DNA from 4 places in the Streptomyces sp. NPDC019937 genome. Region 1 is predicted to be linked to each of the others. Evidence: riboswitches for the same ligand, from Rfam matches in the RefSeq annotation. Region 1 holds a riboswitch; each other region holds the start of a gene.
What was found. Region 1 has a riboswitch for cobalamin ahead of ABZ562_RS23810 (cobalamin biosynthesis protein). Riboswitches for the same ligand answer to the same signal wherever they lie in the genome.
Positions count from the first base shown of each region.

Region 1 (5,761 bases):
GCCTCAGTTCATCTCCCGTTCACCCAGTTTCCCTACGTTCACCGTGCACTGACCGCCCTCCGAACTGATTGACCGGGTGTATGGAACACATCACGCTTCTCATCGGGATCGTGATCGTCACGGCCTTGGTGTTCGACTTCACCAACGGCTTCCACGACACGGCCAACGCCATGGCCACCACCATCTCCACCGGAGCACTCGGTCCTCGGGTCGCGGTGGCGATGTCGGCAGTCCTCAACCTCGTCGGCGCGTTCCTCTCCGTGGAGGTCGCCAAGACCATCTCCGGCGGAATCATCGACGAGGGCTCAGGAATCCGGCCCGAGGTGATCTTCGCGGGGCTGGTCGGCGCGATCCTCTGGAATCTGGTGACCTGGCTGGCCGGTCTTCCGTCCAGCTCCTCACACGCCCTCTTCGGCGGCCTCATCGGCGCCACCGTGGTCTCCGTCGGCATGGACGGGGTCAACGGCGACGCGGTCGTCATGAAGGTCCTCATCCCGGCCGTGGCCGCGCCGATCGTGGCGGGCATCGCCACGGTGGCCGCCACCCGGCTCACCTACCGGCTGGCGAACGACCGGGCCGCGGAGGACACCGCGAAGGGCTACCGCGCCGGGCAGATCGCCTCGGCCGCACTGGTCTCCCTGGCCCACGGCACCAACGACGCCCAGAAGACCATGGGCGTCATCACCCTCGCGCTGGTCACCGGCGGCGTCATCGCGCCCGACTCCGACCCGCCCATGTGGGTCATCGTCTCCGCCGGACTCGCGATCGCCCTCGGCACCTACCTGGGCGGCTGGCGCATCATCCGCACCATGGGCAAGGGCATCACCGACATCCAGCCGCCGCAGGGCTTCGCCGCCCAGACCGGCGCGGCGACCGTCATCCTGGCCTCCTCGCACATCGGCTTCGCGCTGTCCACCACACAGGTCTGCTCGGGTGCCGTCATGGGCGCGGGCGTCGGCCGCAAGGGCGGTGTGGTGCGCTGGTCGACCGCGGGCCGCATGGTCGTCGCCTGGGCGCTGACCCTCCCGGCCGCCGGCCTGGTGGCCGCCGGGGCGGCGCTCCTGGCCGGCCAGGGCAACGGGGGCATCGCGGCGGTCGCCGTCCTCGCGGTGATCGGCTGCGGCGTCATCTGGGTGCTCTCGCGCCGCAAGCCGGTGGACGCGAGCAACGTCAACGCGCCGGGGGCGGAGTCCGCCGAGCCGGTCGGTGTCGTCACCGCCGCCGTGCGGTCGGTGGCCCCGCCGCCCGCCGGAAAGACCCCGGCCACCGCGTCGGCCGCCGATGGCGCCGCCGGCACGGACACCCCGGACGCCCCGCACGCGGTGTCCGCCGCGCGCGCCTCGTCCGAATCCGCCCCCACCCCCGCCGCCGCGGGGACCCGTTCCTCCAGCTGACAGGGAGCACACACCATGCACATCGACTGGGCGGCCCTCGGCCAGGTCTTCGGCGTCAGCCTCGCGGTGACGGTCGGCGTCGTCGGGGTCTTCACCCTGGGCATCATCGGCACCTCCCGTACGGCGCGGCCGCAGCCCCAGACCACCGCGGGCGGCGCGTCCCCGGTCGCGCGCACCGGCGCGTACGCCTGTTTCGCGCTGTGCGCCGCGGTGGTGGCGTACGGCATCTATCTGATCGTGGCCTGAGGCCACGGAAACGGCCGCGGGGCGGTGGGTGCCGATGGGCGCCCACCGCCCCGCGGCCGTTCCCACCGGCTGTGGGCCTCGGCACACTGCGGCATCGCAGGTCACATGCCAGTTGACGGCCATTCGCGCCCCATGGTGGACTTCCCGAGCCAAACGGCGGCAGGAGAGGAAGCCGGTGAGAATCCGGCGCGGTCCCGCCACTGTCACCGGGGAGCGCTCTTTCCCTCACCGCAAGGGGTCACGGCCGTCCGTACGCGAGGAAGGCTGGAAGACCGGGAGAGCCGCGGATCCGGGAGCCAGGAGACTCTCACCGCCGGTCACGTCGAGCCAGGGCGCGGACCCTGAGTGAGGACATACCGTCATGCCCGGCACCGCCACGCCGTCAGCCCCACCTGTTCCCGTGCTCGGCGGCGGTTCCCGCCGCAGAGGCGTGACGGCGGCCTGAGGATGCGCGCGGACCACGCCTCGTACGCGTGCGGCGCCGCTCTCGGCTTCCTCGGCGACCTCGCCACGGGCGATCCGCGCCGCCGCCATCCGGTGGCCGCGTTCGGGCGCGCCGCCGCGGCCGTCGAGCGGCGGCTGTGGCGCGACCACCGCGGTTCCGGGGCCCTGCACACCGCGCTGTGCGCGGGCGGCGCGGCCGCCGGTGCCGCGCTGCTGGCCCGTACCGTACGCACCCTCGCGGGGCGCCGCCGGGCGGCCGACGCCGCGCTGACCGCCGCCGCCACCTGGGCCGTGCTGGGCGGCACCTCGCTGGTACGGGAGGCCAGGGCCATCGGTGACGCGCTGGCCGCAGGCGACGTCGGCGCCGCGCGGGAGCGGCTGCCGCATCTGTGCGGACGCGATCCGCAGGCGCTGGACGCACAGCAGATCGCGCGGGCGGTCGTCGAGTCGGTGGCCGAGAACACCTCGGACGCGGTGGTGGGCGCGCTGGTGTGGGGGGCCGTGGCCGGGGTGCCGGGGCTCGTCGGCTTCCGGGCCGTCAACACCCTGGACGCCATGGTGGGCCACAGGTCGGCCCGCTACCGCCGGTTCGGCTGGGCGGCGGCCCGGCTGGACGATGCCGCGGGCTGGCCCGGCGCCCGTCTCACCGCCGTCCTGGCCACCCTCGCCGGGCCCGACCCGCGCGGCGCGCGGCGCGCCTGGCGCCACGACGGCGGACGCCACCCGAGCCCCAACGCGGGCCCGGTGGAGGCGTCGTTCGCGGGCGCGCTGGGGGTGCGGCTGGGCGGCACGCTGGCGTACGGGGGCCGGGTCGAGCACCGCCCGGTGCTGAATCCGGGCGGCCGTCCCGTGGCGGTGGCCGACATTCCGCGGGCGATCCGCCTCTCCCGGCGGGTTGCGGCGCTCGCCCTGCTCGCCACTGTCGCGGGCCGTTGCGCAACAGGCAGGAAAGGGGTGACCCGATGACCTCGGGGGGCGGACTGCTCATCGCGGGGACGACCTCGGACGCCGGTAAGAGCGTCGTCACGGCGGGCATCTGCCGCTGGCTGGCGCGCAAGGGGCTCCGGGTCGCGCCGTTCAAGGCGCAGAACATGTCGCTCAACTCCTTCGTCACCCGGGACGGCGCCGAGATCGGGCGGGCCCAGGCCATGCAGGCCGCCGCCGCGCGCGTCGAACCGAGCGCCCTGATGAACCCGGTCCTGCTGAAGCCGGGCAGCGACCGCAGCAGCCAGGTGGTGCTGCTCGGCAAGCCGGTGGGCGAGATGAGCGCGCGGGGGTATTACGGGGGGTCTGGGCCCGCGGCGAAGCCGCTGTCGGGTGCGGTGTCCCCCGGGGAAAAGCTGCACAGTGAACGGCGCGAAGGGCTGCTGGACACCGTCACCGCATGCCTGAGCGAGCTGCGGCGCACCCATGACGCGGTGATCTGCGAGGGCGCGGGCAGCCCCGCCGAGATCAATCTGCGCCGTACCGACATCGTCAACCTGGGGCTCGCCCGGGCCTCCGGGCTGCCCGTCGTCGTGGTCGGGGACATCGACCGCGGCGGCGTCTTCGCGTCGTTCTTCGGCACGACCGCGCTGCTGTCCCGGGAGGACCAGCGCCATGTCGCCGCCTATGTGGTGAACAAGTTCCGCGGCGACGTGACCTTGCTGGAGCCCGGTCTGGACATGCTGCGCGACCTCACCGGCCGGCCGACCGTCGGGGTGCTGCCGTACGCGCACGGCCTCGGCATCGACGAGGAGGACGGGCTACGGGTCTCGCTGCGCGGCGCGGTGCGCGAGAGCGTCGTCGCGCCGCCGCACGGCGCGGACGTGCTGCGGGTCGCGGTGGCCGCCGTACCGCTGATGTCCAACTTCACCGACGTGGACGCGCTGGCCGCCGAGCCGGGCGTCGTCGTGCGCTTCGTGGACCGCCCGGAGGAGCTGGTCGACGCCGATCTGGTGGTGCTGCCCGGCACCCGGGGCACGGTGAAGGCGCTGGAGTGGCTGCGGACACGCGGTCTCGCCGACGCGATCGTGCGGCGGGCCGCCGAGGGTCGGCCGGTGCTCGGCATCTGCGGCGGCTTCCAGGCCCTCGGCCACGCGATCGAGGACGAGGTCGAGTCGAAGGCCGGAACGGTCGCGGGGCTCGGGCTGCTGCCCGTACGGGTCCGCTTCGCCACGGACAAGACCCTGGCCCGGCCGGTGGGCGAGGCGCTGGGCGAGCGGGTGGAGGGCTACGAGATCCACCACGGGGTGGCCGAACTGCTCGCCGGGGGCGACGAACCCTTCCTGGACGGCTGCCGGGTGGGCGCGGTGTGGGGCACGCACTGGCACGGCTCGCTGGAGAGCGACGGCTTCCGCCGTGCCTTCCTGCGGCGCGTCGCGGAGGCGGCGGGCCGGGCGTTCGTGCCCGCCCCCGACACCCGCTTCGGGGAGCTGCGCGAGGAGCAGCTGGACCGGCTGGGAGATCTGATCGAGGAGCACGCGGACACGGACGCGCTGCTGAGGCTCATCGAGGACGGCGTACCGGACGGGCTGCCCTTCGTGCCGCCCGGGGCGCCGGGAGGAACGGCTTGAGCACGAGACGCGAGCCCGCACGCACCGACCGCGCACGCACCGTAGGAGGTACCCGAGCATGACCACCGCTGCCTACCCGTTCACCGCGGTCGTCGGAATGGACGACATGCGGCTCGCCCTGCTCCTCAACGCCGTCTCGCCCGCCGTGGGCGGTGTGCTGGTGCGCGGCGAGAAGGGCACGGCCAAGTCGACGGCCGTGCGCGCCCTGTCCACGCTGCTGCCGCCGGTCGAGGTCGTCCCCGGGTGCCGCTTCTCGTGCGATCCGGCCGCGCCCGACCCGGGCTGCCCGGACGGGCCGCACGAGACGAGCCCGGGGGACGCGCGCCCCGCGCGGATGGTGGAGCTGCCGGTCGGCGCCTCCGAGGACCGCCTCGTGGGGTCGCTCGACATCGAACGGGCGCTGTCGGACGGGGTCAAGGCGTTCGAGCCGGGGCTGCTCGCGGACGCGCACCGCGGCGTGCTGTACGTCGACGAGGTCAACCTGCTGCACGACCACCTGATCGACCTGCTGCTCGACGCGGCGGCCATGGGCGCCTCCTATGTGGAGCGCGAGGGCGTCTCCGTACGGCACGCCGCGCGCTTCCTGCTGGTGGGCACCATGAACCCGGAAGAGGGCGAGCTGCGGCCGCAGCTGCTGGACCGCTTCGGGCTCACCGTCGAGGTCACCGCCTCGCGGGACACCGAGGAGCGGGTCGAGGTGGTGCGCCGGAGGCTGGCGTACGACGAGGACCCGGCCGGGTTCGCCGGGCGCTGGGCGCGCCAGGAGGGCGAACTGCGGGAGCGCATAGCGGCGGCCCGCGCCCTGCTGCCCTCCGTCCTGCTGGGCGACCGCGCGCTGCGGCAGATCGCGGCGGTGTGCGCGGCGTTCGAGGTGGACGGGATGCGCGCGGACATCGTGACGGCGCGTACGGCGACGGCGCTGGCCGCCTGGGCGGGCCGGACGGACGTGAGGACCGAGGACGTACGGCAGGCGGCGCTGCTGTCGCTTCCCCACCGGCGGCGGCGGGCGCCGTTCGACGCGCCGGGGCTGGACGAGGACAAGCTGGACGAGGTGCTGCGGCAGTTCGAGGACGACGAGCCGGACCCCGAACCGGACCACTCCGGTCCGGACGACGATCCCGA
Region 1 covers NZ_JBEYAL010000024.1:6,926-12,686, forward strand. The annotation lists gene ABZ562_RS23800 (inorganic phosphate transporter) at 81-1,394, shown strand; gene ABZ562_RS23805 (hypothetical protein) at 1,410-1,640, shown strand; cobalamin riboswitch at 1,805-1,947, shown strand; gene ABZ562_RS23810 (cobalamin biosynthesis protein) at 2,088-3,050, shown strand; gene ABZ562_RS23815 (cobyric acid synthase) at 3,047-4,639, shown strand; gene ABZ562_RS23820 (putative cobaltochelatase) at 4,698-5,761, shown strand, end outside.

Region 2 (5,761 bases), on a different contig from region 1:
GGACTCGGCGGCGCCGATGAACCCGACCGGCACGCCGATGACGGCGGCCGGGCGCGGCGCGCCCTGTTCGAGCATTTCCAGCAGATGGAACAGCGCGGTGGGCGCGTTGCCGACCGCCACGACCGAACCCTCCAGCCGGTCCCGCCACAGCTCCAGCGCGGCGGCGCTGCGCGTCGTCCCCATGCGCCGCGCCAACTCCGGTACGGCGGGGTCGGACAGCGTGCACACCACGTCGTTGCCGGCGGGCAGCCGCCTGCGGGTGACGCCGCTGGCGACCATCTGGGCGTCGCAGAGCACGGGCGCCCCGGCGCGCAGCGCCTCCCGGGCCCGGGCGACCACCTCGGGCGTGTACGCGAGGTCCTTGACCAGGTCGACCATTCCGCACGCGTGGATCATCCGCACCACGACCCGGCTGACGTCGGCGGGGAGGCCGTCCAGGTCCGCCTCGGCGCGGATGGTGGCAAAGGAGGCGCGGTAGATGGCCGCCCCGTCCTTCTCGTAGTCGAACACTGTGTCCTCGATCATGTCGTTGATCATGCTGTTCCGCGGGCCGTCGCCACGGCGTCGGCCAATCGCTCTGCCGTTACGTCCATCGCGCCGCCACCGGTGGCACCGGCCGCGCCGTCGGGCTCCCGCGTGTCGCGTACGGTGAGCCGGTAATCCGTGCCGGAGGTGGCCAGCGCGTCCACCCAGCGGCCGCCGGGGTGGCCGCAGCGCCGCTCGCAGCCGGAGAAGTACACCGGCACCGGCGGCGGCGCGCCGGGGGAGCGGGGAGCGTCCGCCACCGCGCGCGTCGCGTGGGCGCGCACATCGGCCAGGGACTTGGCGCAGCCCGGCCGTCCCGTGCACGCGCCGACCCCGGCCCACGGGGAGCCCGGATCGGTCACCAGCCCCGCGTCGGCCACCTCCCGCGACGCGGCCGCCGCGCCGTCCGCGGTGAACCCCGGGAGCACCACGCCGCGCCAGGGTGTCACACGCAGCTCGCCCGAGCCGCCCCGGGAGGCGAGCCCGGCGAGCAGCCGCCACGGCGCCGCGCCGACCCGGCCCAGGGGCACCAGGACGGACACGGCGTGGCGCCCGTCCGGCCCGGACACCACGCCCGGCGCGGGCGGCGCGCCGGGCGCGTCAACCGGCCCGCCGTGTCCGGTACGTACGGCTTCGACGCCCTCGTCCGCGAGCCGCGCCGCCAGGCCGTCGGCGGTCACCGCGTGTCGCGCGGGCAGTTCGCGCGCCCGCCACGCCTGGGTGCCGCTCACCCGGGCCCTGGCCAGGAACTCCACGGCGGCCAGCGCGGCGGCGCGCGGCGCGTCCCGCCCCCGCACCTCGAGACCGGCCCCCGGCGCACCGGAGCCCACCCGCAGCACCGCCCCGCCGTCCGGCGCTGCGATCAATGTCACATCCGCGCCCAATGCGGCCACATCGCCCCGGCCGTCGTCCATCGCGAACAGGAAACGGCCCGACAAGCCGGACAACTCCTCCCACGCCCCGGCGCACAGCGCGGCGTCCAACTCCCGCGCCCACACGGTGACATCGCCGTATCCGGCGCCGTCGAGGCCGCTCAGCGGGGACGCTGCGATGTTGCGCACCCGGTCGTACCGGTCCGAGGGAAGCAGCCCGGCTTCCCGCAGCCCGGCCGCCAGCTCGCCGCCGCACGCCGCCTCCAGGCCGCGGAGCTGGAGATTGCCCCGCGAGGTGAGGTCCAGACGGCCGTCGCCCAGCTCCTCGCTCGCCCGGGCCAGCGCCAGCGCCTGACCTGCCGTCAGCAGGCCGCCGGGTATCCGGACGCGGGCCAGGGAGCCGTCGTCCGCCGGGTGCAGCCGCAGCGCGCCGGGGCAGGCGTCATCGCGTCCGCGCGCCCGCCGCGAGGGCGCTTCACCGGGCGCTTCGTTCGCAGGTGGGACGGTTGCCGGGGGGAGGGACATGGCGGCGAGCATACCGACGTCCGGTCGGCCCTCACCGTCCCGTGCCAGGTCAGCAACGCCTACTATGCTCTGCGGCGGGCCGTCTGGCCCGCTGGACGCATCAGACGGCGTCAAAGACGCACAAGACGGCGTCTGGGGGAGGAAACCGGTGCGAATCCGGTGCGGTCCCGCCACTGTGAACACGGCAGCCTGCCGTGCGAGCCAGGAACTCCCGCCGTCTTCCAACCCGCCCGGGGCGCGGACCCCGAGGAAGGCACCGAGCCATGATCCTGCTGCTGTCGACGTCCGACACCGACCTGCTCAGTGCCCGCGCGGCCACGGGCCCGGTGCCGTACCGCCTCGCCAACCCGGCGCGGCTCCCGCTCGACGACCTGCCCGGCCTCCTCGACGGCGTCGAACTCGTCGTCGTGCGGCTGCTCGGTGGCATCCGCGCCTGGGAGGACGGCCTCGAGACCCTGCTCGCGGGCGACCTCCCCGTCGTCGTCCTCACCGGTGAACAGGCCCCCGACGCCCAGCTCATGGAGGCGTCCACGGTCCCGGTGGGGATCGCCGCCGAGGCCCACGCCTACCTCGCGCACGGCGGCCCCGCCAACCTGGACCAGCTGGCCCGCTTCCTGTCCGACACCGTGCTGCTCACCGGCCACGGCTTCGAACCGCCCGCCACCGCCCCCACCTGGGGGCCGCTGGAGCGCACCGCGCGCGAGGACGTCACCGGCCCGGTGATCGCCGTGCTCTACTACCGGGCCCACCACATGAGCGGCAACACCGCCTTCGTGGAGGCGCTGTGCCGGGCCGTCGAGGACGCCGGAGGACGGCCGCTGCCGCTGTTCGTCGCCTCCCTCCGCGCCCCCGAGCCCGAACTGGTCGAGGCGCTCGGCGCGGCCGACGCCGTCGTCACCACCGTGCTCGCCGCGGGCGGCACCCGCCCCGCCGAGGCGTCGGCGGGCGGCGACGACGAGGCGTGGGACGCGGGCGCGCTCGCCGCGCTCGACGTCCCCGTGCTCCAGGCGCTGTGCCTGACCTCGCCGCGCAGCGCGTGGGAGGAGAACGACGAGGGCCTGTCGCCGCTGGACGCCGCGACCCAGGTCGCCGTCCCGGAGTTCGACGGGCGGCTGATCACCGTGCCGTTCTCCTTCAAGGAGGTCGACGAGGACGGCCTGCCGGTCTACGCCGCCGACCCCGAGCGCGCCGCGCGCGTCGCCGGAATCGCCGTACGGCACGCCCGGCTCCGCCACATACCGGCGGCCGACAAGCGCCTCGCGCTCGTGCTGTCCGCCTACCCCACCAAGCACTCCCGCATCGGCAACGCGGTCGGCCTCGACACCCCCGCCAGCGCCGTCGCCCTGCTGCGCCGGCTGCGCGCCGAAGGCTACGACCTCGGCCCCGAAGAGGGCGACGGGGCGCTCCCGGGCCTCGCCTCCGGCGTCGGCGACGAACTCATCTACGCCCTCATCGAGGCCGGCGGCCACGACCAGGACTGGCTCACCGAGGAACAGCTGGCCAAGAACCCGGTCCGCGTCCCCGCCGCCGACTACCGACGCTGGTACGCCACCCTGCCGCGGGAGCTGCGCGACGCGGTCGAGGAGCACTGGGGCCCGCCGCCCGGCGAGATGTTCGTGGACACCAGCCGCGACCCCGAGGGCGAGATCGTCCTCGCCGCGCTGCGCCACGGCAACCTCCTGGTCGTCATCCAGCCGCCGCGCGGCTTCGGCGAGAACCCCATCGCCATCTACCACGACCCCGATCTGCCGCCCTCGCACCACTACCTGGCCGCCTACCGCTGGATGGCGACCCCGCGGGCCGACGGCGGCTTCGGCGCCGACGCCATGGTGCACCTGGGCAAGCACGGCAACCTGGAGTGGCTGCCGGGCAAGAACGCGGGCCTGTCCGCCGCCTGCGGCCCCGACGCCGCGCTCGGCGACCTGCCGCTGATCTACCCCTTCCTGGTCAACGACCCCGGCGAGGGCACCCAGGCCAAGCGCCGGGTCCACGCCACCCTGGTCGACCACCTCGTACCGCCGATGGCCCGCGCCGACTCCTACGGCGACATCGCCCGGCTGGAACAGCTGCTGGACGAGTACGCCGCCATCTCCGCGATGGACCCGGCCAAGCTCCCCGCCATCCGCGCCCAGATCTGGACCCTGATCCAGGCCGCCCGGCTCGACCACGACCTGGGGCTCGAGGAGCGGCCCGACGACGAGGGCTTCGACGACTTCCTGCTGCACGTCGACGGCTGGCTGTGCGAGGTCAAGGACGCCCAGATCCGCGACGGTCTGCATGTCCTCGGCGGCGCGCCCACCGGCCCCGAGCGCGTCAACCTCGTCCTGGCCATCCTGCGCGCCCGCCAGATCTGGGGCGGTACGTCGGCACTCCCCGGGCTGCGCGAGGCGCTGGGCCTGGACGAGTCGGCCGCCACCCGCTCGGGCGCCGACGAGGCCGAGGAGCGCGCCCGCGCCCTCGTCCAGGCGATGGAGGACGCGGACTGGGCCCCCGAGGCCGCCGAGAAGGCCGCCTTGGACCTGCCCGAGGCCCAGCGGGCCGCGGTCACCCCGATCCTGGAGTTCGCCGCCCGCGAGGTCGTGCCGCGGCTCGCCGCCACGACCGACGAGATCGACCACGCCGTCCACGCCCTGAACGGCGGCTTCGTGCCCGCGGGGCCGTCCGGATCGCCGCTGCGCGGACTGGTCAACGTCCTGCCGACCGGCCGCAACTTCTACTCCGTCGACCCCAAGGCCGTGCCCAGCCGCCTGGCCTGGGAGACCGGCCAGGCGCTCGCCGACTCGCTGCTGGAGCGCTACCGCGCCGACAACGACGGTCAGTACCCGCGGTCGGTCGGCCTGTCGCTGTGGGGCACGAGCGCCATGCGCACCTCCGGCGACGACGTGGCCGAGGCGCTGGCGCTGATGGGCATCCGCCCGGTGTGGGACGACGCCTCGCGGCGCGTGACCGGGCTCGAACCCGTGCCCGCCGGCCAGCTGGGCCGCCCGCGCGTCGATGTCACCCTGCGCATCAGCGGTTTCTTCCGCGACGCCTTCCCGCACGTGGTCGGGCTGCTGGACGACGCCGTACGGCTCGCCGCCTCCCTCGACGAGGCCGACGACATCAACTACGTACGCGCCCACACCCGCGCCGACCTCGCCGAGCACGGCGACGAGCGCCGCGCCACCACCCGCATCTTCGGCTCCCGGCCGGGGACGTACGGCGCGGGACTGCTCCAGCTCATCGACAGCCGCGACTGGCGCACCGACGCCGACCTCGCCGAGGTCTACACGGTGTGGGGCGGCTACGCCTACGGCCGCGGTCTCGAGGGCCGCCCGGCCCGCGAGGAGATGGAGAGCGCGTACCGCAGGATCGCGGTCGCGGCGAAGAACACCGACACGCGCGAGCACGACATCGCCGACTCGGACGACTACTTCCAGTACCACGGCGGCATGGTCGCCACCGTGCGCGCCCTGAAGGGCACCGCCCCGGCCGCGTACATCGGCGACTCCACCCGCCCCGAGACGGTGCGCACCCGCACCCTGCACGAGGAGACCTCGCGGGTCTTCCGGGCCCGGGTGGTCAACCCGCGCTGGATCGAGGCGATGCGCCGACACGGCTACAAGGGCGCCTTCGAACTCGCCGCCACCGTCGACTACCTCTTCGGCTACGACGCCACCACCGGAGTGGTCGCCGACTGGATGTACGACAAGCTCGCCCAGACCTATCTGCTCGACCCGGAGAACCGCGCGTTCCTGGAGGAGGCCAACCCCTGGGCGCTGCACGGCATGGCCGAGCGGCTGCTGGAGGCCGAGAGCCGGGGCTTGTGGGAGCAGCCGGACCCGGAGGTGCTGGAGCGG
Region 2 covers NZ_JBEYAL010000002.1:285,233-290,993, reverse strand. The annotation lists gene ABZ562_RS02990 (precorrin-8X methylmutase) at 1-525, opposite strand, end outside; gene cobG (precorrin-3B synthase) at 534-1,922, opposite strand; cobalamin riboswitch at 2,032-2,156, shown strand; gene cobN (cobaltochelatase subunit CobN) at 2,186-5,761, shown strand, end outside.
Region 2: linked by a shared signal. The riboswitch ahead of cobN (cobaltochelatase subunit CobN) and the one ahead of ABZ562_RS23810 (cobalamin biosynthesis protein) in region 1 are both predicted to bind cobalamin.

Region 3 (5,761 bases), on a different contig from region 1:
GGGCTCCGCCCCGGCACTCAGCCGACATGAACATGAGGCCGCCGGGCCCGGTCCGGCTCGGCCTCGCGCAGCACCTCTCGCGTGACCGGAGCGACCTCTCCCTGGCCGAAGAGGAAGAACCGCAGGAACTGGGCGAAGGGGCTGCCCTCGGTCCACTCGAAGTAGATGTGCGGCCTGCACCCGGTCACATCCCGGACGTGCAGCAGCAGCGCGGCCAGCGAGTTGGGGATGCTGGAGCCGTCGAGGGTCAGGACACGGTAGCGGCCGTGCAGCACCTCGCCGTGCACGCGCAGCGCCGATTCGAAGTCGGAGGGGTCGCGGACGGTGACCTCGACGAAGACCAGGTCCTCCTCGTCCGGGATGTCGTTGTCGGCCCGGATCTGCAGGATCTTGTCGCGGTACTCGGTCGCGTCCCGGTGGTCCGGCTCGTTGGCGATGAACCGTATGCGGCGGGTGGCGCAGTCACGGACGAAACGCCGGGCCATGTCGTCCAGGTCCATGTCGGTGACCCGTAGCTCGAAAGCACGGGCGAGCCGGGACAGCAGCGACACCGCGATGATGCCCGCGATGAAACACGCGCCGATCTTCACGCCGTCGGGGCGTTCCACGACGTTGACCGCCGTGGTGTAGACGAAGACCGCGGAGATCACGCCGAAGCCGACGGTCCAGCCCCGCTGCCCGGCGCGGCGGGCGGCGATCGTGACGGCGACGGCGGCGGAGGTCATCAGGACCAGCACCCCGGTGGCGTACGCGCCGCCCTGGGCGTCCACATCGGCGTTGAAGATCCAGGTGACCAGGAAGGCGATCAGGGTGAAGACCAGCACCATGGGACGCACCGCGCGGGCCCAGTGCGGGGCCATGCCGTAGCGGGGCAGATAGCGCGGCATGAGGTTGAGCAGTCCGGCCATGGCGGAGGCGCCCGCGAACCACAGGATGCCGATGGTCGCGGCGTCGTAGACGCTGCCGAAGACGGACCCCAGATAGTGGTGCGCGAGATACGCCAGCGCTCGCCCGTTGGCCTTGCCGCCGGCCTTGAACTCGTCCTGCGGGATGAGCACGGTGGTGATGAAGCTCGTGGTGATCAGGAAGGCGCTCATGATCACGGCGGCGGTGGTGAGCAGCTTCCTGGTGTCCCGGATCCGCCCGGTGGGCCGCTCCTCGGTGTCACCCGGGTCGCCCTGCACATGAGGCATGACGGCCACGCCGGTCTCGAAGCCGGACAGGCCCAGTGCGAGTTTGGGGAACACCACCAGCGCCAGACCGACCATGACCAGCGGGTTGCTGTGCTGTTCGGTCAGCGCCCGGGACCAGTCGGTGACCACATGGGAGGCGGTGGCCACATGCCACAGCCCGACGATCACGACGACCACGTTCAGCGCCAGATAGCCGCCCACGAGCACCACCGCCACCCCGATGGCTTCCATGAAGCCCTTGAGGAAGACGGCGCCGAGCAGGGCGACCAGCCCCAGCGTGATGGCCACCTCGTGACCCTGCAGAACGCTGGTGAAGTGCGGGTTCTCCACCAGGTGGGTGGAGGCGTCGGCGGCCGAGAGGGTGATGGTGATCAAAAAGTCGGTGGCCGCGAACCCCAGCAGTGTCAGAACGAACAGCTTGCCCTGCCAGAACGACAGCAGCCGCTCCAGCATCGCGATCGACCCCTCACCATGCGGGCTCTCCTTGGCCACCCGCCGGTACACCGGCAGCGCCCCCGCCAGGGTCACCGCCACCAGCACGATGGTGGCGACGGGGGACAGCAGCCCGGCCGCGAGAGCGGCGATACCGGGCTGGTAACCGAGCGTGGAGAAGTAGTCCACACCGGTCAGGCACATCACCCGCCACCACCGCTGCCCCTTGTGTCCCTCCGGGACCTGGGCATGGGGCCCGGGCTGCTGCTTGGCCATATCGGACAGGCCCTCCAGCAGCCAGCTCCGGAGCCGACCTCCCTTGCGGGCCCCCTCCGGGCGGGTCTCCACGTCGGTGGAGGTGGCCATCACGTACTCCCGATCACATAGCGTTACAGAGCGCCGCCCAGGAACAAACGACCGAATCAGGGTAAGCGGGACCCGCGCCGAGCGTGACGGCGGCATGCCCGGCCCGAGAAACGATCAGGCCAGGTGGCCGGTCTTGGCCACGCACGTGCCGCGCGGTATCGTCGCTGCGATATCGACGACGGCAAGACGGAAGCCGGTGGGAATCCGGCACGGTCGCGCCACTGTGTGCCATCGCCTCGCGGGAGGTGGTGGTGAGTCAGACCCGTAGCAGTCGTCCTGTGCACCACCGAGATGGGACGCGAACTCCCAGAGGAGGCCCTGCCATGGCGCAGCCAGTCGCCCAGCCGACACCCGCCACCCCCGCTCTCCCCGCCCCGCTGCCGCTCAAGGCGATAGCTCCCTGGGCGGTCTTCTTCGGCATCCTGATGCTGGTCCTGCTGTACTTCGTCGGCGCCGAGCAGGGCGCCACCGCTGTCGTCTCCGGCGAGAGCGTTCACGAGTGGGTGCACGACGCCCGCCACCTGCTCGGCTTCCCCTGCCACTGAGCGAGGGACGCCACGCACTCATGAACTCCGCAACGGTAAGAAATCTCCTGGTCCGGGGCATGTTCGCGGGCCTGGGCGCCGGCCTGCTCGCGCTGATCGCCGCGTACTTCCTCGGTGAGCCGAACGTCGACAGCGCGATCAGCTTCGAGGAGGCCCACGCCCACGGGCACGAGGTCGAGCTCGTCTCCCGTAGCCTGCAGTCCACCGCGGGCCTGGCCACCGGTGTCCTGATCTACGGGGTCACCTTCGGCGGCGTCGCCGCCCTCGCCTACTGCTTCGCCCTCGGCCGCGTCGGCCGTTTCAGCCCCCGGGCCACCGCGCTGCTGCTCTCCGGCTGCGCGCTGCTCGCGGTCTACGTCGTGCCGTTCCTGAAGTACCCGGCCAACCCGCCCGCGGTCGGCAACGCCGACACCATCGGCAAACGAACGACGCTGTACTTCCTGATGATGCTGCTCAGCATCCTCCTCACGATCGGCGCCACCCTCCTGGGCAAGCGGCTCGCCCCGAAGTTCGGCACCTGGTACGCCACCGTCGCCGCGGTGGCCGCCTTCGCCGTCGCGATCGGGCTGGCGTACGCCTTCCTGCCGGTGGTCAACGAGGTGCCGGGGGGCTTCCCCGCCACCGTGCTGTGGCGGTTCCGGCTGTCCGCCCTCGCCATGCAGCTCACCCTGTGGGGCGGATTCGGGCTCATCTTCGGCGAGTTGGCCGAGCGGCTGCTGAACCCGCGGGCCGCGAAGGCCGAGGCGCCCCGCCCGATGGCGGCCGCCCCGAACTGACCCCTACCGAGGCGTACGAGGGCCCGCGGAGCCATCCGCGGGCCCTCCCGCGTTCCTCGGGCCAGGCGGACCGAGCCGCCGGCCGGGCCCCCGCCTGCGAGACTGCGTCCCATGACCACGCAGCAACGCCGGATCCTCGTCATCGGCATCGGAGCGGGTGACCCCGACTACCTGACGCTCGGGGCGGTGAAGGCGATGGGCCGCGCCGACGTCTTCTTCATCGTCGGCAAGGGGGCCGACACCTCCGCACTCACCGATCTCCGCCACCGCATGCTGGACGAGCACGCGCGGGCGCCCTACCGCGTGGTGGAGGTGGACGACCCGAGCCGCGACCGGCGCCCGATGGGGCGCGGCGACTACACGACCGCCGTCCACGACTGGCGCGCCCGTCGCGCGGACATCTTCGAAGGCCTGCTACGGGACGAGATGACGGCCGACGAGACCGCGGCGTTCCTGGTGTGGGGCGACCCGTCGCTGTACGACAGCACCCTCGGGATCCTCGCCGCCATCGAGGCACGTGGCTCCGTCTCCGTCGACGTCGAGGTCATCCCCGGCATCAGCAGCGTCTCGTCGCTCGCCGCGCGGCACCGCATCCCCCTGAACCGGGTGGGCCGGCCGCTGCACATCACCCCGGCCCGCCGGCTCTCCGACGTGGGCCGGAACGACGACGGAGACATCGTCGTGCTGCTCGACGCGCACGAGTCGTTCACCCAGGCCGGAGGCGACGTCTGGATCTACTGGGGCGCCTACCTCGGCACGCCGGACGAACTCCTGGTCGCCGGGCCGCTGCGAGAGGTGTCCGACCGCATCCGGCGGGTGCGCGCCGAGGCACGCGACCGGCATGGATGGATCATGGACACGTATCTGCTGCGCGTCGTGGAGTGACCGGGGCCGTACCGGTGTGACGGAGCCGGTGGCGGGAAGCGCGGTCTCCGCGCTTCCCGCCACCCACGCCGATGCCTTGCCCCCGCGGCCGGCCGCTAGGAAGCCTGGGCCTTGTCGTACAGGGCCTTCGCCTCGTCGCCGAAGTACGGGCCGAACATCGTGTTCGGCAGGAAGACGTAGCCGAAGCTGTTCACGGAGACCTGCAGCCCGGTGCCGGTGGCCTCACTGAAGCCGGTGAGCCAGGGGCCGCCGCTGGAGCCGCCCGTCATGTTGCAGGCCAGGCCGTGGTCCTGCGTGAGGAGGAAGTCCTTCGAGCTGTTGCCGCTGCAGTAGATGAGCTTCGTGCCGTCGTACGGCGAGGCGGCGGGGAAGCCGAAGGAGTACATCTGCTTGTTGTAGCCGCCGTTGAACTGGATTCCCTGCGCGCCGACGACCGAGGTGAGCTTCTTGCCGTTCAGCGGGGCGACGACCGCGGCGCCGATGTCGTAGTTCATGTCCTCACTCGCTTCCCACTGCGGGGTGGTGAGTGTCGTGGCCGCGGTCCACTGGCCGTACGGCGCGTTGCCGTTGTTGTAGCCGGGCACGAAGACCCAGTTGGTGTGCCAGCTGCCCTGGTACTTCACACAGTGCCCGGCTGTGATGACGGTGCTGGCGTTCTGGCTGGTCACGGCATTGCCGGTGCAGGACGCGGTACGCCCCTGGAAGGTGAAGAACACCCGGCCCGAGGTGGAGACGACGGCCCCGCTGCCGGTCCACGGACCACCGGCCTGCGGGAAGGACGCGGGGGCGGCGGTGGGGTCGACGGTCGTCGACGGCCCGCCGGCCTCGGGAGTCGTCAGGCGCTTGGCGGGCTTCCGGGTCAGCAGCACATCGAGCGGGGTGGCCGCGCGCATCCGCTCGGCGGTCCAGAAGGCGCGCGCCCTGTGCTGTTCGGCCGGCGATGCGGTGCGGGCCGCTACCGACGGCCCGGAGGCCGATGCGGGGGTTGCCGCGGTGGCCGCGCCGGTACCCAGCAGGCCGCCGCTGAACAGGGCTCCGACGGCCAGCAGAATGCCCGCGGCAGTGCGATGGCGTCTCACGCATGTCTCCTTCTGCCGTGCCCGGGCGGATTGCGTCCGGGCAGGGTGGGGGAACGAAGAGCGGTGCGGATAGACGTGCGTGAGGCAGCGTGCCACGGGAATCCTGACTTGTCAGGGGCGCGTTGAGGCATTTTCCGGCCGGACGCCGTCGGTGTGGCCGGGCACGTGGCGGTTCAGCCCTTGACCGACCCTCCGAGGATGCCGCGGAAAGGGCGCAGAACGCCCCCCGCACCCTGCGCGTCGTACGAGAAGCCGGTGAACGCCTCGGCGAAGTCCTCGCCGCCATGGTGTGCTTCCACAACCCCGGCTCATCGTGGTCGGCGGCGCCCTCGCCATCCTCCAGGACGACCTGCTCGGGGCCGGCTGTCTGCCCGTGGAACGCGCCCTGTCACCCACGGGGCTCGCGGCCTGGCCCTGACCACCGCCCCGTACCCCGGCCCCGGCGGGTATGCGGATGCCGATGCCCCTGCCGCATCTGCGAGGGA
Region 3 covers NZ_JBEYAL010000016.1:29,756-35,516, reverse strand. The annotation lists gene ABZ562_RS17950 (amino acid transporter) at 18-1,991, opposite strand; cobalamin riboswitch at 2,137-2,278, shown strand; gene ABZ562_RS17945 (CbtB-domain containing protein) at 2,315-2,536, shown strand; gene ABZ562_RS17940 (CbtA family protein) at 2,557-3,312, shown strand; gene cobF (precorrin-6A synthase (deacetylating)) at 3,424-4,197, shown strand; gene ABZ562_RS17930 (peptidase) at 4,293-5,276, opposite strand; gene ABZ562_RS17925 (hypothetical protein) at 5,450-5,575, opposite strand; gene ABZ562_RS17920 (hypothetical protein) at 5,566-5,694, shown strand.
Region 3: linked by a shared signal. The riboswitch ahead of ABZ562_RS17945 (CbtB-domain containing protein) and the one ahead of ABZ562_RS23810 (cobalamin biosynthesis protein) in region 1 are both predicted to bind cobalamin.

Region 4 (5,761 bases), on a different contig from region 1:
TCGATGCAGGCCGCGAAGCAGATCAGGTTGAGCAGGAAGCGGCGCCGGTCGGCCTTGCTCTCCAGCCGGTCGATCTTCTCCACCGAGTCCATCCAGCGGAAGCAGAACTCCGCCTTCTCCCGGATGGAGGGGATGTTCTCCACCGCCGCGAAGGCCGCCGCCCGGTCGTCCGGGTCGGGCAGATAGGTGTCCAGCAGCGTCAGATAGAACTGGACGTGCACGGCCTCCTCGAAGAGCTGCCGCGACAGGTACAGCCGCGCCTCGGGGGAGTTGATGTGCTTGTAGAGCGTCAGCACCAGGTTGTTGGACACGATCGAGTCGCCGGTCGCGAAGAACGCCACCAGACGGCCGATCAGGTGCTGCTCCCCGGGGGAGAGCTTGGCGAGGTCGGCGACGTCCGAGTGGAGGTCGACCTCCTCCACGGTCCAGGTGTTCTTGATCGCGTCCCGGTAGCGGTCGTAGAACTGCGGGTACCGCATCGGCCGCAGGGTCAGCTCGAACCCGGGGTCCAGCAGGTTCTTGGCCTGGTCCGGCGCGGTGTTCACGGTGGTCATCTCGGATGCGGTGGGCATTACTGGCAGGCCTCGCAGGACTCGGGGTTTTCCAGGGAGCAGGCGACCGCTTCGGCCTCGGCGGGCGCCGCTTGCGCGGGGACGGTGGCCGTGGCGGCGCCCCCGCGGGCGCTCTGGGCGATCCGGGTCGCCGGGCGCGAGCGCAGGTAGTACGTCGTCTTGATGCCGCGCTTCCAGGCGTACGCGTACATCGAGCTGAGCTTGCCGATGGTCGGCGCCGCCATGAACAGGTTCAGCGACTGGCTCTGGTCGAGGTACGGCGTACGGGCCGCCGCCATGTCGATCAGGGCGCGCTGCGGAACCTCCCACGCGGTCCGGTACAGGTCCCGTACCTCCTGGGGCACCCAGGAGAAGTCCTGGACCGAGCCGTTGGCCTCGCGCAGCGCGTCACGGGTCTGGGCGTCCCAGACGCCGAGCTTCTTCAGGTCGTTCACCAGGTAGTTGTTGACCTGGAGGAACTCACCGCTGAGCGTTTCGCGCTTGAAGAGGTTGGAGACCTGCGGCTCGATGCACTCGTACACACCCGCGATGGAGGCGATGGTGGCGGTCGGCGCGATCGCCAGCAGCAGCGAGTTCCGCATGCCGGTGGTGGCCATCCGCCGCCGCAGCGCCTCCCAGCGCTCGGGCCAGGTGACCTGGGCGTCGGCGTAGTGATCCGGGTGCAGCACGCCGCGCGCGGTGCGGGTCTCGGCCCACGCCGGGTGCGGGCCGTGGCGCTCGGCGAGGTCGCAGGACGCCTCGTACGCGGCGAGCATGATGCGCTCGGAGATCCGGGTGGACAGGGCCTGCGCCTCGGGGGAGTCGAACGGCAGCCGCAGCCGGAAGAAGACGTCCTGGAGGCCCATCAGGCCGAGCCCCACCGGGCGCCAGCGGGAGTTGGAGGCCCCGGCCTCGTCGGTGGGGTAGAAGTTGATGTCCACCACGCGGTCGAGGAAGGTCACGGCGGTGCGGACGGTGCGGTCCAGCCGCTCCCAGTCCATCTGGCCGTCCTCACCGAGGTGGGCGGCGAGGTTGACCGAGCCGAGGTTGCACACGGCGGTCTCGCCGTCGTCGGTGACCTCCAGGATCTCGGTGCACAGGTTGGAGGAGTGGACGACCCGGCCCGGCTCGGCGGTCTGGTTGGCGGTGCGGTTGGCGGCGTCCTTGAACGTCATCCAGCCGTTGCCGGTCTGCGCGAGGGTGCGCATCATCCGGGCGTACAGCTGGCGCGCCGGGACCTGCTTGACCGCCCGCCCCTCGGCCTCGGCCTTGCGGTACGCGGAGTCGAACTCCTCGCCCCACAGGTCCACCAGCTCGGGCGCGTCCACCGGCGAGAGCAGCGACCAGTCGGCGTCCGCCTCGACCCGGCGCATGAACTCGTCCGGGATCCAGTGCGCGATGTTGAGGTTGTGGGTGCGGCGGGCCTCTTCGCCCGTGTTGTCCCGCAGCTCCAGGAACTCCTCGATGTCCGCGTGCCAGGTCTCCAGGTAGACGCAGGCCGCGCCCTTGCGCCGGCCGCCCTGGTTGACGGCCGCCACCGAGGCGTCGAGCGTGCGCAGGAACGGCACGATGCCGTTGGAGTGCCCGTTGGTGCCGCGGATCAGCGAACCGCGGGCGCGGATGCGGGAGTACGACAGGCCGATGCCGCCCGCGTGCTTCGACAGGCGCGCCACCTGGTGGTAGCGGTTGTAGATCGAGTCCAGCTCGTCCAGCGGCGAGTCCAGCAGATAGCAGGACGACATCTGCGGGTGCCGGGTGCCGGAGTTGAACAGCGTGGGGGAGCTGGGCAGGTACGACAGCGTGCTGGTCATCCGGTACAGCTCGGCGACGTCCGCCAGCGCCCGCTCGGTCAGGTCCTCGGCGAGGCCGCAGGCCACCCGCAGCAGGAAGTGCTGCGGGGTCTCGATCACCTGACGGGTGATCGGGTGGCGCAGCAGATAGCGGCTGTGCAGGGTGCGCAGCCCGAAGTAGCCGAAGCGGTCGTCGGCGCCGTCGGCCAGCGCCTGGTCGACCAGCGCGTCCAGCCGGGCGGCGTGGGCGGTCACGAACTCGGCGGTGGAGTCGGCGATCAGGCCCTCGCGGTGGCCCACGGCGACGGAGGCGGAGAAGGAGTCCGCGCCCTGCCCGGCCGCCTCCTCGGCGATGGCGCGGGTCAGCAGCCGCGCGGCGAGCCTGGAGTACTCCGGCTCCTCGCCGATGAGTCCGGCCGCCGCCTCGGTCGCCAGGGAGCGCAACTCCGCCTCGTCCGAACCGGGATGGCGGCCGCGCAGGGCGGCGGCCGCGACCTTGCCGGGGTCGGTGGCGGGCAGATCGGCGGTGAGCGCGGTCAGGGTCCGCAGCAGGGCGGTCCCGGGCGCGTCGGCCGCTGCCGATGAAACCGCTGCCTCTGAAACCGGATCGGCGGGCGCGATGGTCACTGAAGTGTTCTCCCTCGCTCGGCTGGGGGCCTTCGAGGGCGGTGCGCGATGGCCGCTCACGGGCATGCCGATTCCGCTCCACGGCACTCCACGCAGCGTCCATCCACCCAACCCGCGGGGCCCGGACGTATGCAGACGGCCATCGGCAGGTCATCGGACTCACGGGTACGCAAAAGCGCACACGTACACCGTTGCGGGACAGTTCCGGATTCACACCGGATTCCCCTGCGGCGACAGCGAGGACGAGCATACATCTTGTGTCGTGCTGCGCACGCGCCCCCAGATGTTGTGTCGTCAGCTGGGCGAATTCGTATAGATGTGCTAGTCACGGCGGGCTTTGGGTGCGCCGGAATCCCAGGGAAAACTAGCTTCCCGGGCCGCTCGCCCGCCATTCGTCCAGGGCACGGGCGAGTCGGTCGCGGTAGTCGGCGTAGCCGTCCTCATAGGCGCCGCGAAGCCCGCTCCGGGGTTCGACGGTACGGGACGCCGCGCGTCGGCGGGACGCGTCCCCGGGGTCGCCGAGCGACCGCCGGGCGACCGCGACCGCGCCCCGCGCGCCGACCTCCGGCTCGTCGGGGAGGGCCACCGGGCGGCCGATGACGTTCGCGAAGATCTCGGTCCAGGCGGCGGAACGCGCGCCACCGCCGCACAGCGCGAGCCGCCCCGAGAGCCCGGCCGCCTCCAGGCAGTGGCGGGCGGCGTAGGCGACGGACTCGCACACGGCCCGTACGGTGTCGGCGCGGGTGGAGGCGAGGGTGAGGCCGTCCAACCGCCCCTGGGCGGCGGGCTCCACGAACGGGGCGCGCTCCCCGGCGCCGGACAGGAAGGGCAGCGCGGTCACGCCGTTCGCGCCCGGCGGGCTCTGGCCGAGCAGGGTGTCCAGGGAGGCCGTGGTCGTCCCTGTGAGATCGAGCACCCACTCCAGGGCGGCGGTGCCGACCATCGCGGGCATCGCGCGCAGCCAGCGGTCCGGGTCGGGGGTGCACAGCCACATGCCGGCCGGATCGGCGGCCGGGTCCACCGCCACGCGATCGGTGAGCACCTGACAGGCCAGCGTGGTGCCCACGATGAGCAACCCGTCGCCCACGTCCCGCACCCCGCTGCCGATGGCGCACGCCGGAAGGTCGTACGGGCCGGAGACGACGGGCAGTCCGGGCGGCAGCCCGGTCAGCCGGGCCCCCTCCTCGTCCAGCGCGAGGACGGTGCCGGGCGCGGCGGGCGGGGGCAGCAGCCGGGCGTGATCGGCCAGTCCGCACAGCTCCAGGGCGCCCGGCACGTACGTACGGGTGGTGACGTCGAGGAACGGCAGGGAGGCGTCGGAGGCGTCCACGGTGATGACGCCGGTCAGCCGCTGGGCCACCGCGTCCACGCAGTAGCCCGCGACCGCCGCCCGCTCCAGTGTCCGCGGCTCGTGCTCGGCCAGCCAGCGCAGCAGCGGGGCGTGGCAGCCCGGGAACAACCCCGAGCCGGTGAGGGCGTGGAGGGCGGCGAGCGTGCCGTCGGACCGCCAGCGGGCGACGGTCCCGCTCGCCCGCCCGTCCAGCCAGGAGATCGGCGGACGGACCGCCCGGCCCGCCTCGTCGCGCAGCCACAGCCCGTCGCCCTGGCCGGTGAGCGCGAGCGCGGCGGGCGGGCCGGGGAGCGCCACGGCCACCTCGCGCACCACCTCGGCGACCGTGCCGAGCACATCCTCCAGATCCTGTTCGACCCGGCCGCCGGGCAGCCGGTTCAGCCGGCTGGGGCGGGCCGCGGAGGCGAGCGCGGCCCCGTCGGGGGCGAAGGCCACGGCCTTGGTGACGGAGGTGCCGACATCCACTCCGACGATCACGCGCATGGCCTGCTGCCCTCCGGAAACCTCGGAACCCCGGCACTCCATCACATGAGCGATGCTAGATTTAACACTTGAGACGTGATCAGGCAATGGCCGACGCATCGAAAGGCCCCGGATGACCGCCCGACTGCTGCTCGTACGCCACGGGGAGACCGTGTGGCACGCGGAGAACCGGTACGCCGGAACCTCGGACATCGCGCTGACCGAGCGCGGCCACCGGCAGGCGCGGGCCCTCGCCCACTGGGTGAGGGGTCGCGGGATCGACGCGGTGGCGTGCTCACCGCTCGGCCGGGCGCGGCACACCGCCGAACCGGCCGCCACCGCGCTGTCCCTGGCCCCCGAAGTCGTCGAGGACCTGCGCGAGATGGACTTCGGCTGGGGCGAGGGCCGCACCCTCGCCGAGATGGAGGCGGAGGACCCGGCGGCCGTCCGGGCGTTCCGCGAGGACCCCGAGTCCGGCGCCTTCCCCGGCTCCGAGCGGCCCGGCGAGGCCGCGGCCCGGGCCGTCGCCGCGCTGCGGCGGCTGGCCGCCGCGCATCCGGACCGCACCGTGCTCGTCGTCGCGCACAACAGCCTGCTGCGGGCCGCCCTGTGCACCCTGCTCGGCATCCCGGTCGGCCGCTACCGCGCGGTCTTCCCCCGGCTGGACAACGCGGCGGTGACCGAGATCGGGATCGACGGCGACCGCACGGCGCTGCGCTCCCTGAACGTGCCCACGGACGGCGCCGCGGGAGGGCCCCGCCCATGACCACGGTCCGCTCCCAGGACGCCCGCCGGCAGACCATCACCGAGCACGTCCTCGCGCACTCCACCGCCACCGCGGCGGAGCTGGCCGACCTCACCGGGGTCAGCCTGATGACCGTGCACCGGGACCTGGACGAGCTGGCCCGGCTCGGCGTGCTGCGCAAGTTCCGGGGCGGGGTCTCGGCCCTGCCCTCGTCGGTCTTCGAGGCCGGCCTCGC
Region 4 covers NZ_JBEYAL010000008.1:3,936-9,696, forward strand. The annotation lists gene ABZ562_RS09695 (ribonucleotide-diphosphate reductase subunit beta) at 1-554, opposite strand, end outside; gene ABZ562_RS09700 (ribonucleoside-diphosphate reductase subunit alpha) at 572-2,968, opposite strand; cobalamin riboswitch at 3,095-3,235, opposite strand; gene ABZ562_RS09705 (FGGY-family carbohydrate kinase) at 3,333-4,802, opposite strand; gene ABZ562_RS09710 (histidine phosphatase family protein) at 4,915-5,547, shown strand; gene ABZ562_RS09715 (DeoR/GlpR family DNA-binding transcription regulator) at 5,544-5,761, shown strand, end outside.
Region 4: linked by a shared signal. The riboswitch ahead of ABZ562_RS09700 (ribonucleoside-diphosphate reductase subunit alpha) and the one ahead of ABZ562_RS23810 (cobalamin biosynthesis protein) in region 1 are both predicted to bind cobalamin.